Regions from separate parts of the Arthrobacter sp. CAN_A212 genome, predicted to be linked through region 1. Evidence: predicted binding sites of a transcription regulator. Region 1 holds the regulator's gene; the other holds the start of a gene.
What was found. Region 1 encodes LexA, which represses DNA repair genes until DNA is damaged. Its sites were predicted from a motif close to TCGAACANNTGTTCGA; they were not measured.
Positions count from the first base shown of each region.

Region 2: a site for LexA is predicted at 4,079-4,094, ahead of IWX64_RS11515 (HNH endonuclease signature motif containing protein). Genes of this name have one in related genera too.

Region 1 covers NZ_JADOUT010000005.1:45,010-51,779, forward strand. Annotated here, with positions in the region: gene hisB (imidazoleglycerol-phosphate dehydratase HisB) at 1-346, opposite strand, end outside; gene IWX64_RS06145 (histidinol-phosphate transaminase) at 458-1,567, opposite strand; gene IWX64_RS06150 (LysM peptidoglycan-binding domain-containing protein) at 1,810-2,169, opposite strand; gene lexA (transcriptional repressor LexA) at 2,622-3,278, shown strand; gene IWX64_RS06160 (ATP-dependent DNA helicase) at 3,275-5,293, opposite strand; gene hflX (GTPase HflX) at 5,286-6,770, opposite strand, start outside.
Region 2 covers NZ_JADOUT010000014.1:7,729-14,498, forward strand. Annotated here, with positions in the region: gene IWX64_RS11480 (DUF6297 family protein) at 1-882, shown strand, start outside; gene IWX64_RS11485 (hypothetical protein) at 995-1,588, shown strand; gene IWX64_RS11490 (GNAT family N-acetyltransferase) at 1,589-2,104, shown strand; gene IWX64_RS11495 (hypothetical protein) at 2,112-2,528, shown strand; gene IWX64_RS11500 (transcriptional regulator) at 2,944-3,282, opposite strand; gene IWX64_RS11505 (hypothetical protein) at 3,272-3,736, opposite strand; gene IWX64_RS11510 (hypothetical protein) at 3,735-3,995, shown strand; gene IWX64_RS11515 (HNH endonuclease signature motif containing protein) at 4,157-5,581, shown strand; gene IWX64_RS11520 (DUF1349 domain-containing protein) at 5,749-6,339, shown strand; gene gatC (Asp-tRNA(Asn)/Glu-tRNA(Gln) amidotransferase subunit GatC) at 6,417-6,713, shown strand; gene gatA (Asp-tRNA(Asn)/Glu-tRNA(Gln) amidotransferase subunit GatA) at 6,716-6,770, shown strand, end outside.

The DNA.
Region 1 (6,770 bases):
TGTCGACGACCGCGTTGGCCAGCGCCTCATCAAGGGGAACCGTCGCTTCGCCGAACCGGCGGATCCCGGCCTTGCTGCCCAGGGCCTCCCGGAGCACTTCGCCGAGGGTGATGGCTACGTCCTCGACGGTGTGGTGGACGTCAATGTGGGTATCGCCAGTGGCACGGACCGTCAGGTCGATCAGGGAGTGCTTCGCCAGGGCTGTCAGCATGTGGTCGTAGAACGGCACCGAGGTGCTGATCTCCGCTCGGCCTGTGCCGTCCAGATCCACCTGGACGAAGACCGATGATTCGCTGGTGGCCCGCTCCCGGCTCGCAGTGCGTCCGACGGTGGTTTCCACGCTCATGACTGTCCTTCGGTTGGTTCGTTTCGCTTGGTGCATAGCGGATGGGTGCTGGGTGATGCGGTGGTTCGTGTCGCCAACGCGCGATGCCGCTGGGCACGGTCTCCTACCAGTCTAGGAGACGGTCCTGCCCAGCAACGATCCCAGAGTGTCAAGGAACACTGTGGTTTCGGTCTCGGTACCGGCCGTGACCCTCAGATGGCCGGGGATGCCAACGTCACGGATCAGGACGCCCGCGTCGAGCAGGCCCTGCCAGATGCGTTGTGGATCCTCAAGACCTCCGAAGAGGACGAAGTTGGCGTCCGACGGGACCGGTGACAGTCCCAGACCCCGCAGGCTCTCGACGATCCGGTCCCGCTGCGCCTTGATGTTTTCCACATTGGCAAGCAGCTTCCCGGAGTGGGTCAGGGCGGCGTTGGCGGTCGCCTGCGTCACTGCCGAGAGGTGATATGGCAGGCGGACCAGCCGCAGCGCATCAGTAACCTCGGGTGCGGACGCCAGATAACCGAGACGGGTTCCGGCCATGGCAAAGGCCTTGCTCATGGTGCGGGACACCACGAGGCGCTCGCGGCCCTCCAGTAGGGTCAGGGCGCTGACGGTGCCGGTGTGGGCAAACTCTGCGTAGGCTTCATCGACGATCACGATCGCCTGGGCGTCCTCGCTGGCCTCATAAACGGCTTCCACGACGTCCAGCCCAAGGGCGGAACCGGTGGGATTGTTGGGCGAGCAAAGGAAAACGATGTTTGCCCCGGACTGCTGTACCTGGCGGGCAGCATCGCCGGCACTGAGATCAAACTGCCCGTTTCCTTCCCCGGCGATGTACCGGGTGCCGGTGCTGCTGGCAAGGAGCGGATACATGGAGTAGGTCGGCGGGAAGCCAATCGCGGACCGACCCGGCCCCCCGAAAGCCTGCAGAAGGTGCTGCAGCACCTCATTGGACCCGTTCGCCGCCCAGAGGTTGTCCGGAGTCAGCCCGTGGCCCAGGTACCGGGCCAGGTTGGTGCGGAGCTCGGTGAACTCCCGGTCCGGGTACCGGTTCAGGCCGCCGACCTCATGGCTGATCGCAGCGATGATTGCCTCCCGCACCTCGTCCGGGACCCCGTAGGTGTTCTCGTTGACATTCAGGAGGATCGGGACGTCCAGCTGGGGGGCACCGTAAGGGTGCTTCCCCCGGAGATCGTCGCGTAGGGGCAATCGGCTCAACCGCTCAAACTGTTCGCTCACCTCTCAAGGTTAAGCGCGGAGCCCGCCAGTACAGAATCGGGCCACCTGCAAGTCCGCGCTACCACCTGCAAGGCCACGCTGACAGGCAAGTCCATGTTGGCAGGTAAGCGCACAACCGTTGGCGCACCGCGTCGGCGGCCGAAAGCTGGCGGACCGGGTTGGCTATATTGACGGGCCGGCAGTGACCTGACGGGCCGGCAGTGAATTGCGCTGCGAGGGTGCTTCTGCGAGGGTGCTGCGGGTCACCGTCCGGACGGGATGTCCAGCTGCTGCCCAGCCTGCAGTACCGAGGTGCTGAGGCTGTTCAGTTCGACGATCTCGGCCACGACGTCGCGTGGGTCCCGCTCGGGAGCAAACTCGGTGGCCAGGTGCCAGATGGTTTCGCCGGAGGCTACGCTCACGCTGACGGTCTGGGTGAATTCACCGTGTTCGCTGGAGGCCTTCGCCGGGGAGTTGAAGAAGCCGGACAACATGAGGGCGGCTGATGCCAGCAGCACGATCGGCAGGCCGACCAACAGGAGCCTGCCGCGGCGGGTGAGCCGCAGTTTTGCGCGGCTGGTGTCACGGGCGGGGGAATCTTGGTGTGTGGTGATGACAGACATGGATACACCTCTCTGTACTCGAATCAGTCCATTCGATCCCGGCGCTGCGGCCGGGCCCGGCCAACGGGCCGGGGATCCTGTTCGACTGTAAAACCGGGTGAACCCGTTTTGTTCGAACTTATCTTCGAATTACTGCTTGTTTATTTTTAGCACTCATTGACGAACTTTGTCGAGACACGATCGAACAAATGTTTGAAAACGTGTCCTAACTCCCATACCGTTAGGGCAAGGATGATGGTTTGGTTCCAGCAGAAATCAGCACATCATCCGCCACTGACAAAATAAGCTCGGCCCCTGAAAACATCAGGATCCGCCGGGTCACCTGGATTCTTATCGAAGGGACAGCGACCGTGAAAGAGTCCGACGGACCACTGGATGAACAGACCTCCGACCTGGCTCCCACGGCCCTCCCCGCCCGTGGCCGCCCCCGGGGTCGGCAGGTGCCCAAGGGAATGACCGTCCGGCAGAAGAAAATCCTGGAGACCATCCAGCGGGCGATCGGCACCAACGGCTATCCCCCGTCCATGCGCGAGATCGGAGACACGGTGGGGCTGGCGAGCCTGTCAAGCGTCACCCACCAGCTCTCGCAGCTGGAAAGGATGGGGTACCTAAGGCGGGATCCGAAGCGGCCCCGCGCGATGGAGATCCTGCTGCCCCTCACCCTTGATCACGACCAGAAGGGCGCCGCCGCTGGGACCGCTGCGGGAGCTCCAACCGAGATCGGCGGTGCCATTGACGCTGCAATGGTTCCCATGGTCGGCCGGATTGCTGCTGGTGGGCCCGTCCTCGCGGACCAAGTGGTCGAGGACGTCATGCCGCTGCCGCGGCAGCTGGTGGGCCACGGCGACCTGTTCATGCTTCGCGTTTATGGGGACTCAATGATCGACGCGGCGATCTGCGACGGCGACTGGGTGGTGGTCCGTCGGCAGCAGGAAGCCCAGAACGGTGACATCGTGGCAGCACTGCTGGACGACGAGGCGACGGTGAAAACGTTCCGCCAGCGTGACGGCCACACCTGGCTCCTGCCGCAGAACACCCAGTACGAGCCGATCCTCGGCGATCAGGCCACCATTATGGGCAAGGTCGTCTCGGTGATGCGCGCCCTCTAGCGGGGCTCGCCAGCCAGACGCTCCAGGACCCCTAGCGCCGTCGCGCGATCGGTGGTGGACCAGAACGGGGGAAGTGCGGCACGTAGGAACGAGCCGTACCGTGCGTTGGCCAGCCTGGAGTCCAGGATCGCCACCACCCCCTTGTCTTCGGTCGCGCGGATCAGCCGTCCGGCGCCCTGGGCGAGCCGGACAGCCGCATGCGTCGCGGAAACGCTCATGAAGCCGTTGCCGCCAGCCTTGGCCACCGCCCTCGTCCGGGCTGTCATCAGGGGGTCGTCGGGCCGGGGGAACGGAATCCGGTCGATGGTCACGAGTCGGCAGGACCTGCCGGGCACGTCCACTCCCTGCCACAACGACATGGTGCCGAACAGGCAGGTGTCCGGCTCATCGGAAAACTGCTTGACCAGGGCGGACATCGAGGAGTCGCCCTGGCACAGGATGTCGAAGTCGACCCGGGGTCGCAGCGCCTCTGCCGCTTCTTCCGCGGCGCGGCGGGACGAGAACAACCCGAGTGCCCCACCCCGGGAGGCCTTGAGAAGCACCTCCAGCTCATCGAGTTGGGCCGGCGAGGTGCCACGCTCAGGCTTGGGCAGATCCTTCGCCACGTAGAGCACGCCCTGCTTCGGGTAGTCGAACGGACTGCCGACGTCGACCCCGGTCCAGGAGGGCGCAGACGCCCCGGCAAGCCCCAGCGAACCGGCGACCGGTCCGAACTCGGAACCGATGGCGAGGGTCGCCGACGTCAGCACCACCGTGTGGTCGGCGAAGAGCCCCTCCCGCAATTTCCCTGCGACGGAGAGCGGCGCAATGTTGATCGTGGCGGGCGCAGTGTCGTCAGGCTGCGAATACCCGGTACCCGGAGAGAAGGTGCTGGGCCGTGACGCCCACAGCACTTCCCCAGCGGGGGTCGCGGTGAGCAGTCGTTCACACAGTTCAAAGACCGCCATGACATGGGACTTGGCCATCTGCCGGCCACCGTCCGCCGGGGTTGGGCCATCCCCCTTCGCATCCGAGAGCACCGCGCGGCAGGCCTCACGGACCTGCGTGATGGCGGATTCCTGGTCCTCGGTGAGGCCTGCAGCCATCAGGCCGGAAGGGATGCCCTCGACCGTCGACTCGAAGAAGCGGTTCGCTGAATCCAGGGGTTCAGCGCTCACTGACAGGTGTCGGCGCGCCGCTGAGGCAGCGGCGGAGATCATGCCGGTCGAAAGCTGCCCGGAGACCGCGCCCGTGACCCTGTCATGCAGTTCGTGTGCCTCATCAATGACCACCACGTCGTACTCGGGCAGGACGGCCAGCCCTTCGAACGCGCTGATGGCCAGCATGGCGTGGTTGGTAATGACGATGTCGGCGTCCCCCGCCTTCGCCCGGGCCCGCTCGCTGAAACATTCAGCTGCAACAGGGCATTTCTGGGCTCCCAGACACTCCATGCTGCTCACCGACACCTGACGCCAGGCCTGCTCGCTGACGCCAGGGGTAAGTTCGTCGCGGTCACCCGTCTCAGTGTCCTCCGCCCATTCCCGGAGCCGGACCACCTCGCGGCCCAGCGGTGTGGCCGGGCCTGCCGCCGGGTGGGGTGCAGCGGTGTCCTCACCGAGGCTGAAGAGCGCGTCGGGGGCCCCTTCCTCAGGGAAGCCGCCGCCGGTCTTGTGCTTGCAGACGTAGTTCCCGCGGCCCTTGAGGAGGACAACGTCCACCGGGCGCGGCAGTTTGCCGTTCAACGCCTTCAGGAGCCGGGGCACATCCCGGCCGACTATCTGAGCCTGGAGGGCGAGGGTCGCCGTCGACACGATTGCTGGCTTGTCGTGGGCCAGGGCGTGGGAGATCAGCGGAATGAGGTAGGCCAGAGACTTGCCGGTACCCGTTCCCGCCTGGACCAGCAGGTGGTCGCCGGAATTGAGCGCCTCGGCGACCCGCTGCGTCATCTCGTGCTGGCCGGTGCGGTTCTCACCACCCATGGCTTCGACTGCGGCATCGAGGAGTTCCAGCGGCCCGGTGGCACCGCTCTCAGGCATGCTGGCGGAATTCCTCCAGGTCAGCGGCGAGACCCTCGCGCACCATCACGTCGAGCCGGGTTCCCGACTCCATGTGCTCGAGATTGAGGATCTCGGCGTCGGACTGGTGCAGGCGGCTCACGACGTCGCCGCGCTCATAGGGCACCAGAAGGGTCAGCTTCACACTGGGGCGGGGAATGGCGGCACTGATGGCTTCCAGGAGCTCGGGGATGCCCTGCCCGGTGCGGGCCGAGACCACCACGTGCCGTGGTTCGCGCTGACGCAGGCGCTCGATCACAAACGGATCTGCGGCGTCGGCCTTGTTCAGGACGATGATCTCGGGGACCTTGCGGGCGTCGACCTCGGCGAGGACCTCGCGGACGGCGGCGATCTGGCCCTCCGGGTCCGGGTGGGAGACATCCACGACGTGCAGGATCAGGTCGGAATCGGCGATCTCCTCCAGCGTGGACCGGAACGCTTCGACCAGCTGGGTCGGCAGCGACCTGACGAACCCGACCGTGTCGGCCAGGGTGTAGCCGAGTCCGTCGGCGGTTTCCGCCTTCCGAACCGTGGGATCGAGGGTGGCGAACAGGGCGTTCTCCACGAGCACCCCGGCGTCGGTCAGGCGGTTCAGCAGCGAGGACTTGCCTGCGTTGGTGTAACCGGCGATCGCGACCGACGGAATCTCATTGCGACGGCGGTTCGCGCGCTTCGTTTCCCGGGCCGGCAACATGCCGCTGATTTCCCGACGCAGCTTCGCCATCCGGGTACGGATCTTCCGACGGTCCAGTTCGATTTTCGTTTCACCGGGGCCACGGGAACCCATACCCGCACCGGCGCCACCCACCTGGCCACCAGCCTGCCGGGACATCGAGTCGCCCCAGCCACGCAGCCGTGGCAACAGATACTCGAGCTGGGCGAGTTCCACCTGGGCCTTGCCCTCGCGGGACTTGGCATGCTGCGCAAAGATGTCCAGGATGAGGGCGGTCCGGTCGATGACCTTGACCTTGACGATGTCCTCCAGACCGCGGCGCTGGGAGGGCGAAAGCTCGCTGTCGACGATCACCGTGTCTGCACCGGTAGCCACCACGATATCCTTGAGCTCCTGGGCCTTGCCCGAGCCGAGGAAGGTGCCGGGGTCCGGCTTGAGACGGCGCTGGACGATCCCGTCGAGCACCTCGGAGCCGGCGGTGGCCGCTAGGGCTGACAGTTCCCGCAACGAGTTTTCGGCATCCTCAGCGGTGCCTTCGCTCCACAGTCCAGCCAACACCACACGCTCCAGGCGGAGCTGCCGGTATTCGACCTCGGTGACGTCTTCCAGCTCGGTGGACAGTCCCGCGACGCGCCGCAGTGCGCGACGCTCCTCAAGATCCTGCTGATCGCCGTCGTAGGACGACCGCTCATGATCCTGCCCTGTCGCGGCGCTGGCGAATCGGTTGCCCGCTGCCTTCGCGGACGCTGCTTCGTCTTTCGCCAGGATCCTGTCGATGACTGCCTG
Region 2 (6,770 bases), on a different contig from region 1:
TGGCCGCCACTGGTGGCGTGTGCCCTCGCGATCGGGATGCTGGCCTACTCGCTGCCGAAGGTTGGTGCAGTGGCAGGGGCCGAGCTGGTACGCGGGGGAGGCGTGTCCGGCCACGCCGGGGCTTCAGTGTTCCTCCTGGACATTAACGAGCTCAGCCGGGCATTGGCGGCCAGCCCGCGCCACACCGCCTCGATGCGGGGCGCGAAGATATACGCCCGCCAGGGGTTGGGGCCTCGGTCGGCGATCGCGCGCGCCGATATTGTTGCGTTCCTGCGGTTGCAGCCAGGGGTAGCGGGGCCGCTGGTCTGGTTGGGGGCATGTCTTGCTCTGGTGCTGGCTGATGCGGCCTTGCCCGCCGTCGTGCAACTGCTGGTCATCGTGGTTGCGGGATGCGTCACGAGTGCAGGAATGGGGGTCGTCGCGCGGCGGACGGCGCTGGTCCCGGAGCTGGATCTGCTGCTTCCGGTCTCCACCTCGGTGGTGATGCTCAGCCGGACCCTGATGCCGGCCGTCGCGATGAGCGCCTGGATGGTGGCTCTGACCGGTGCACTGACCATCGTCGGTGTCGGTGGGCCGGCCCTGATTCTGCTGGGAGCGGTGGCCGGCCTCGGGATGGGGGCCGGATCCGTCAGGGCCGCAACCCGTCCAGCGACTGACTGGACGGCCCCAGCCGCAGAAACGCCCTTCGGCCCCGTCCCCCGAACCCAGATTGCGGCGTTGTTCCGGGGCGCCGATGTGACGGTCCTATCCATGCTGCCGCTGCTGTTGGCCCTGTACATCGGGAACGTCTATCCGTGGCTGGTCGGGGTGCAGATAGCGATTAGTGCTGCGGCTATAGTGATCCAGATGGCAGCAAAATCCACCACCCAGTCAGGAGCCTGAGCCCGTGTTTTCTCCGAGAGTGACCCAGCACTGGTTCCCGGTAGATCTGGTCCCGGGGGCCTCAGGGAGTGTCCAGATAGTCATAGATCCGTCATTGGCTGAGGACCGCGCGGTGACAGTGTTGCATGTCGCGGAAGGCCCCAGCCTGCTCACTCTCACACCCGGACGGGCCCAGCACCTTGGCGTCTCTCCCAACCAGACGGTCCGCACCGAGGACCTCGCGCCGCGGCTCGCTGCCGCGGGAATCAGGCTGAACGGTCCGGACTGCCTGTTCTACCTTCCCGCCACCGATCACGAAGCAGTCCGGTGTGAACCCAGTCTCGAGGGCACTCGGCAGCTCACGCCGGACGACCACGAGGCCTTTGCCCGCTTCACGGGTCAGGCACCCGCCGCGGACCTGGACGAAGCGTTCGTCGAACTCGATCACTGGCTCGCGTTCGGCACCTTCAGCGGGGGCCGGCTGGTCGCCGCCGCGAGCATGTATCCCTGGCGCGCCATCAGCTCGATGGCCCTCCAGCTGGGCTACGAACCGCAGTATCGCTGCCAACGGGACAACGGGACAACGTGGCGTCGGCTGCGTTGGCTGAATCGGCGGGATTCGTCCGCTTCGGCGAATGGGACGTTGTGGAGAAGAACCCGGACGTGTAGCAGAATTGGAAGGCGGCATTCCGGCGTCGTGCCCGTCCGCCTTCCCAATGAGGATTAGATGACCCCCACAGCACCAACCGACCTCGTGATCCGACCCGTCACTGCAGCGGATTACGACGACGTCCGCCGCATCACCTGCGCCGCCTACCTTGAGGCAGGGTACTTCGAGGGACCGGACCACCCGTACCTGCGGGTACTGGCCGACGTCGAACACCGTGCCGAGCACGCCGAAATCTGGGTGGCCGAGCAGGATGCGGCGGTGGTGGCGTCCGTGGCGATCACGTTTGAGGGCCAGCGCTACACGGATATCGCCGTTGCCGGCGAGCTGGAGTTCCGTATGCTCGCCGTGGACCCGGCCTGCCAAAGGGGCGGGGTGGGCCGGCAGATGGTCGAAGCGATCATCGGGCACGCGCGGTCGCTGGACGGCATTACGGCAGTATCCCTGACCAGTGGGTCCGACATGACCCGCGCGCATGCGCTGTACCGGTCGTTAGGTTTTGAACGCCAGCCCGAACGGGACTGGTGGGTACGGGACGAGGAAATTCTTCTCTGGGTCTTCCGGCTGACCCTTTAGCCGAACGATGAAACTTCGGAGTCACACCCAGGGCCGGGCACAGCGAACGCTCCTGATCGTCGGCGTGATCGCGCTCAGCGCTGGTCTGTGGGTGGGCTGGTTCGCCTGGGACACGGGCTACCAGATCGACCCGGAGACCGGTTCGGCGTCAGGCCCCTACGAGCCTTGGCAGGTGATCGGGTGTGTTGTTTCGTGGGCAGCCCTTGGCTGGGTCGCGAACAAGTTCCTCGCGCCGGCCATTGTCATCCTCGCCATGCCCGCGGGATTCACCGGCGCGTTTGCCATCACCTCCGCCTCCGCCGACTACTCAGGGCTCTGGCTGGTGGGTGCGATTCTCGTCGCGTTTGGCACCCTTGCAGGAACCGTGCTTCTGGTCGCCGCGCTGAATTGGCGCAGACCCGCCGCCAAAGGATCTGCCAGCTAGGCGCAAGCCGGTTTCAGCCCCCGAGATCAGGTGCCGTACCCACTGCGAACGAACTTTGGTCAGGATTTCCACAGTATTCTCTCAGGTTGGCACTTTTTAGCATTCTTGCGCGCGACGGTGCGGCACTATGTGTGTATGAAACGATCTGTCGTTGGGGGGCAACGTTTGTTTCCGTGGGTCTGGCTGCCGCCATCGTCGTCAGCACTCTCGCCGTCTCGGTAAGTCGGCAGCCAGACAACCCCACGACTGCACCTGACCTGAGCGTGCACTCCCAAGTTCCTTACTGCCGTAATACGCCTCGGAATGACGGTTCTATTCCGAGTCTGCTCAGTAATCCGGAACCTACCGGCCCGCTCCGCCACCATCAGCGGCTAGGCCGGTCTCCGCATCGGATCGATGCCAGCATGGTAAGAGGTCAGTGGCCGTAGTCGCTCGTTCCCGCTGCGATGGCCTGCAGGGCAGCGAGATGGGAATCGAAAGCGATTCTCCCCTGAGGTGTCAGGGATAGCCAGCTGACCCGACGTGCATCTGCACGGCCAGCCGAGGACGACTTCGTCATGGCGACAAAACCGCCGTCGCTCAGCACCTTCAGGTGTTTCGACAGCGCCGCGTCGCCGATGTTGAGGGAGTCCCGAATCGCTGGGAAGTCTGCACTTTTCACGTTCCGGAGAAGTCCACAGATCCTGAAACGCAACGGTGCATGAATCAGCTCGTTGAACACCGCACCCGTGGTGTCAGCAGTCTCAGCGGGCACTGCGGATCCGGTTGACGGCACTTCGCATGAAGTAGTGGGCGCCCATGGCCCCTGCTCCGAAAGCAGCTGCAGCGGGAGCGATGACCCACCAGAGCAGGCCGAAAGATACGAGCCCCAGTGAAACGCTAAGCATGAGCAGGCAAAAGACCAGGGTCGCGGCGTAGATCAGCCACGCCGCCCAGCCGATTCTGGCCAACCTCACGCCCGTCGCCCGTTGGTAGAGGTAGACCACCAAGATTCCGACAATGATCAGCAGGGCTGAGTTGCCCGATCGGTTGTCTCCTGCCGCGGGTGAGACGACACAGATTGCCGCGAGAGCACCGAACGCAGGCGCTGCCCAGCTGGGCGTGGTCATGCGGTCGATGAGGGCTGAGCGGTCCTTGTCGACGTCGGCCAACAGCGCAGCAGCGGAGCTTGACTGATCGGCTGCTGATGGAGGCAAGTTATTTTCCATGGTGGAAAGTGTAATTACTTTCCGCTGCGGAAAGCAACTGCCATGGGCAGCGGACGACGTCGTCAACCACCGTCACGGCGCCGTCGGAGTTTGCGGCGGATTCTCTGAGGTCGAGTTGTTACGAGTCCCTGCCTGCGGCGCGAGTCTCGGGCGAGGCGGCGTGCGGGCCCTCACCCCGGAGGCAGTAAAGGGCCTTGATCTCGATTTGGTGATCCTGGTGATCCTGGTTGATCCGGAGGCTTTGGTGCGGACTCCCTGATGCTCTCCAATTTGATGCGCCGGCGCCCTCATGAACTATGAATATGGGGGCTATTTCAGCGGCCGCGGAGTGACTATCTGGGTTCGAATATTTGTTCGAGAGGTTTGTCCACATAGCCCTTAGTTCCGCAGGAATGTCGGTGGGGTTGGGACAATAGAGGTATGGAAGGCAGGGCAGCTCCATCACCGAAACGGAAGGGAACCCCCTCCCGAGTGGTGGCTCCGCGGGGAGCCTCTGGTGCTTGTTCTTCTGGTGAACCTGGCGGCGGCCGCTCCTCTGGTGCTGCTGACGGTGCTTCTTCCGCTGCGTCTGCCGGGGTTGGCCGTGAGCGTTCCACCCTAGCCCTGGCCGAATCGCTGAACTCCCTGAAACCGGCGGTGGATGTGGTGGGGTTGATTGATCAGTTGCGGGAGTTGGAGGATCTGAAGTCGGCGATTGCTGGGGTGCAGGCCCGGATCACGGTCGCGATCGACATCGTCGAACGCGACACCCAAACCCTCGCCGGGGTACCCGCCGCCGAGCGAGGCAAAGGGGTGGGGGCGCAGGTCGCGTTGGCGAGGCGTGAGTCCCCGTCTCGGGGCAGCCGGCTCCTCGGTTTGGCGCGGGCGCTGGTGACGGAGATGCCCCACACGCTGGCGGCCCTTCACACGGGTCAGTCGAATGAGTGGCGGGCGACCCTGTTGGTGAAAGAGACTGCGTGCCTCAGTAGTGTTGACCGTGCTGCCGTGGATGAAGAGCTATCAGCTGATACGGGTAGGTTCACCGGGTGTGGGGATAAGGCGATCATCGCAGCGGTGAAGGCAGCCGCGTACCGGCGGGATCCCCGGTCGGTGGTGAACCGGGCCGCCCACGCCGTGACGGAGCGGTGTGTGAGTATCCGGCCGGCACCGGACACCATGGCCTATTTGACCGCGTTGCTTCCGGTGAAGGAAGCCGTCGCCACCTACGCCGCGTTGACTCGTCACGCTGACACGGTCCGGGGTGCTGGTGACCCGAGGTCTAGGGGTCAGGTGATGGCCGATACCCTCGTCGAACGCGTCACCGGTGTCCCCGGGGGTATCAGCCGGGTCGAGTTGCAGCTCATCATGACCGACCGTGCCCTCTTCCAAGGCGACAGCGAACCAGCCAGGATCCCCGGCTACGGCATCGTCCCCTCCAGCTGGGCACGAAACCTCATCCAGGCAGAAACACCGACCAGCCCAGCAACCAGCCCAGCAAACAGCCAGGACGGAACGAAAAGTTCGACCGGGTCAGGGTCAGCTGGTGGCACTGGCACTGGTCCGAAAGGTCAAAGCCTGTCGGGGCAAGGAGGTTCGGCTTTCGACGTGTGGTTGCGTCGCCTCTACACGGCACCATCGACCGGGGACCTGGTGGCGATGGATTCCACGGCCCGGCTCTTCACGAAAGCGCAACGCCGGTTTATCACCGCCCGGGATGACACCTGCCGGACCCCGTACTGCGACGCCCCGATCCGCCACATCGATCACATCGTCCCCTGGCATCGCGGCGGGCCGACATCGATCGGCAATGGGGCTGGACTCTGCGAAGCATGCAACCACACCAAAGAACACCCGGCTGGGCTGTAGCCCCCGCACCCGGACCGAGACATAAGCTCAAAACCACCACCCCCACCGGCCACACCTACCACTCCACCGCACCACCCCTACCCGGAGAGCGGCCCGGCCCGCGACGGGAACGAAGTCTCGGTGGGGGAGCCTTGTCCCAGCAGCCGGGCTCCTGAAAGAGTGATGACATGAGAACTGTCGCGTGGTCCGAGGGACGCTGGACAACAGAGCCAGAGAATGTGCGCACCTCCGATGAGGGACTATTCGTGACCGCTAAGGAGGGCAGCGATGCATGGCGGACAACCTCGTACGGCTTCATTCATGACACCGAACACGCACTGCTCCGGCCAGTAAGTGTGGGCGAAGCAGTCGAGGTGGCCTTCCGCCTCGACTTCCCCGCGCAATTCGACCAGGCCGGTGTCTTCCTCAAAACAGATGACAAGAACTGGATCAAGGCCGGGGTCGAATGCAGTGATGGTGAGCCGGGTCTGGGCGCAGTAGTCACCCGCGGCGAATCCGACTGGTCACTATCACCGGTTCCGGGATGGGCCGGGCGGATCGTGACGGTGCGCGCCAGTTTGGCCCCCGGAGCGGTGACTATCCGAGCCAGGGTCGACGAGGAACCCTGGAGGCTGGTCCGCGTTGCGCCGTTCGCAACCGATGGGATCCTGGAGGCGGGACCGTTTTGTTGTGCTCCAACCCGGCCCGGACTGGTGGTCCACTTCCTTGGCTGGCGTACGACAGACGCTGACACCGCGCTTCACGCTGGGGAATCGTAACGCCCCGCCGAATCGGCCGCTGCTCACACCGCACGTAGACTTGAGCCAAACACCAATTCATTGACCATGGGAGATTTATGGCTGAGATCAACCGTGAGGACGTTGCGCACCTGGCGCGGCTGGCCCACATCGATATGAGCGCCGAAGAGCTGGACCGGATGACCGGTGAGCTGGCAGTAATTGTCGACTCGATCAAGCGGGTGAGCGAGGTGGCAGGCGACGACATTCCCACCACCAGCCACCCCATCCCGCTGAGCAACGTGTACCGCGAGGACGTGGTCGGCGAGACCCTCACCAACGAGGAAGCCCTCTCCGGCGCCCCCGACAACGCCGACGGACGCTTCAAGGTCCCAGCAATCCTGGACGGGGAATAGCCATGACTGAACTGATTCGGCTGAGCGCTGCAGCGCTCGCCCAGAAACTCGCCTCCC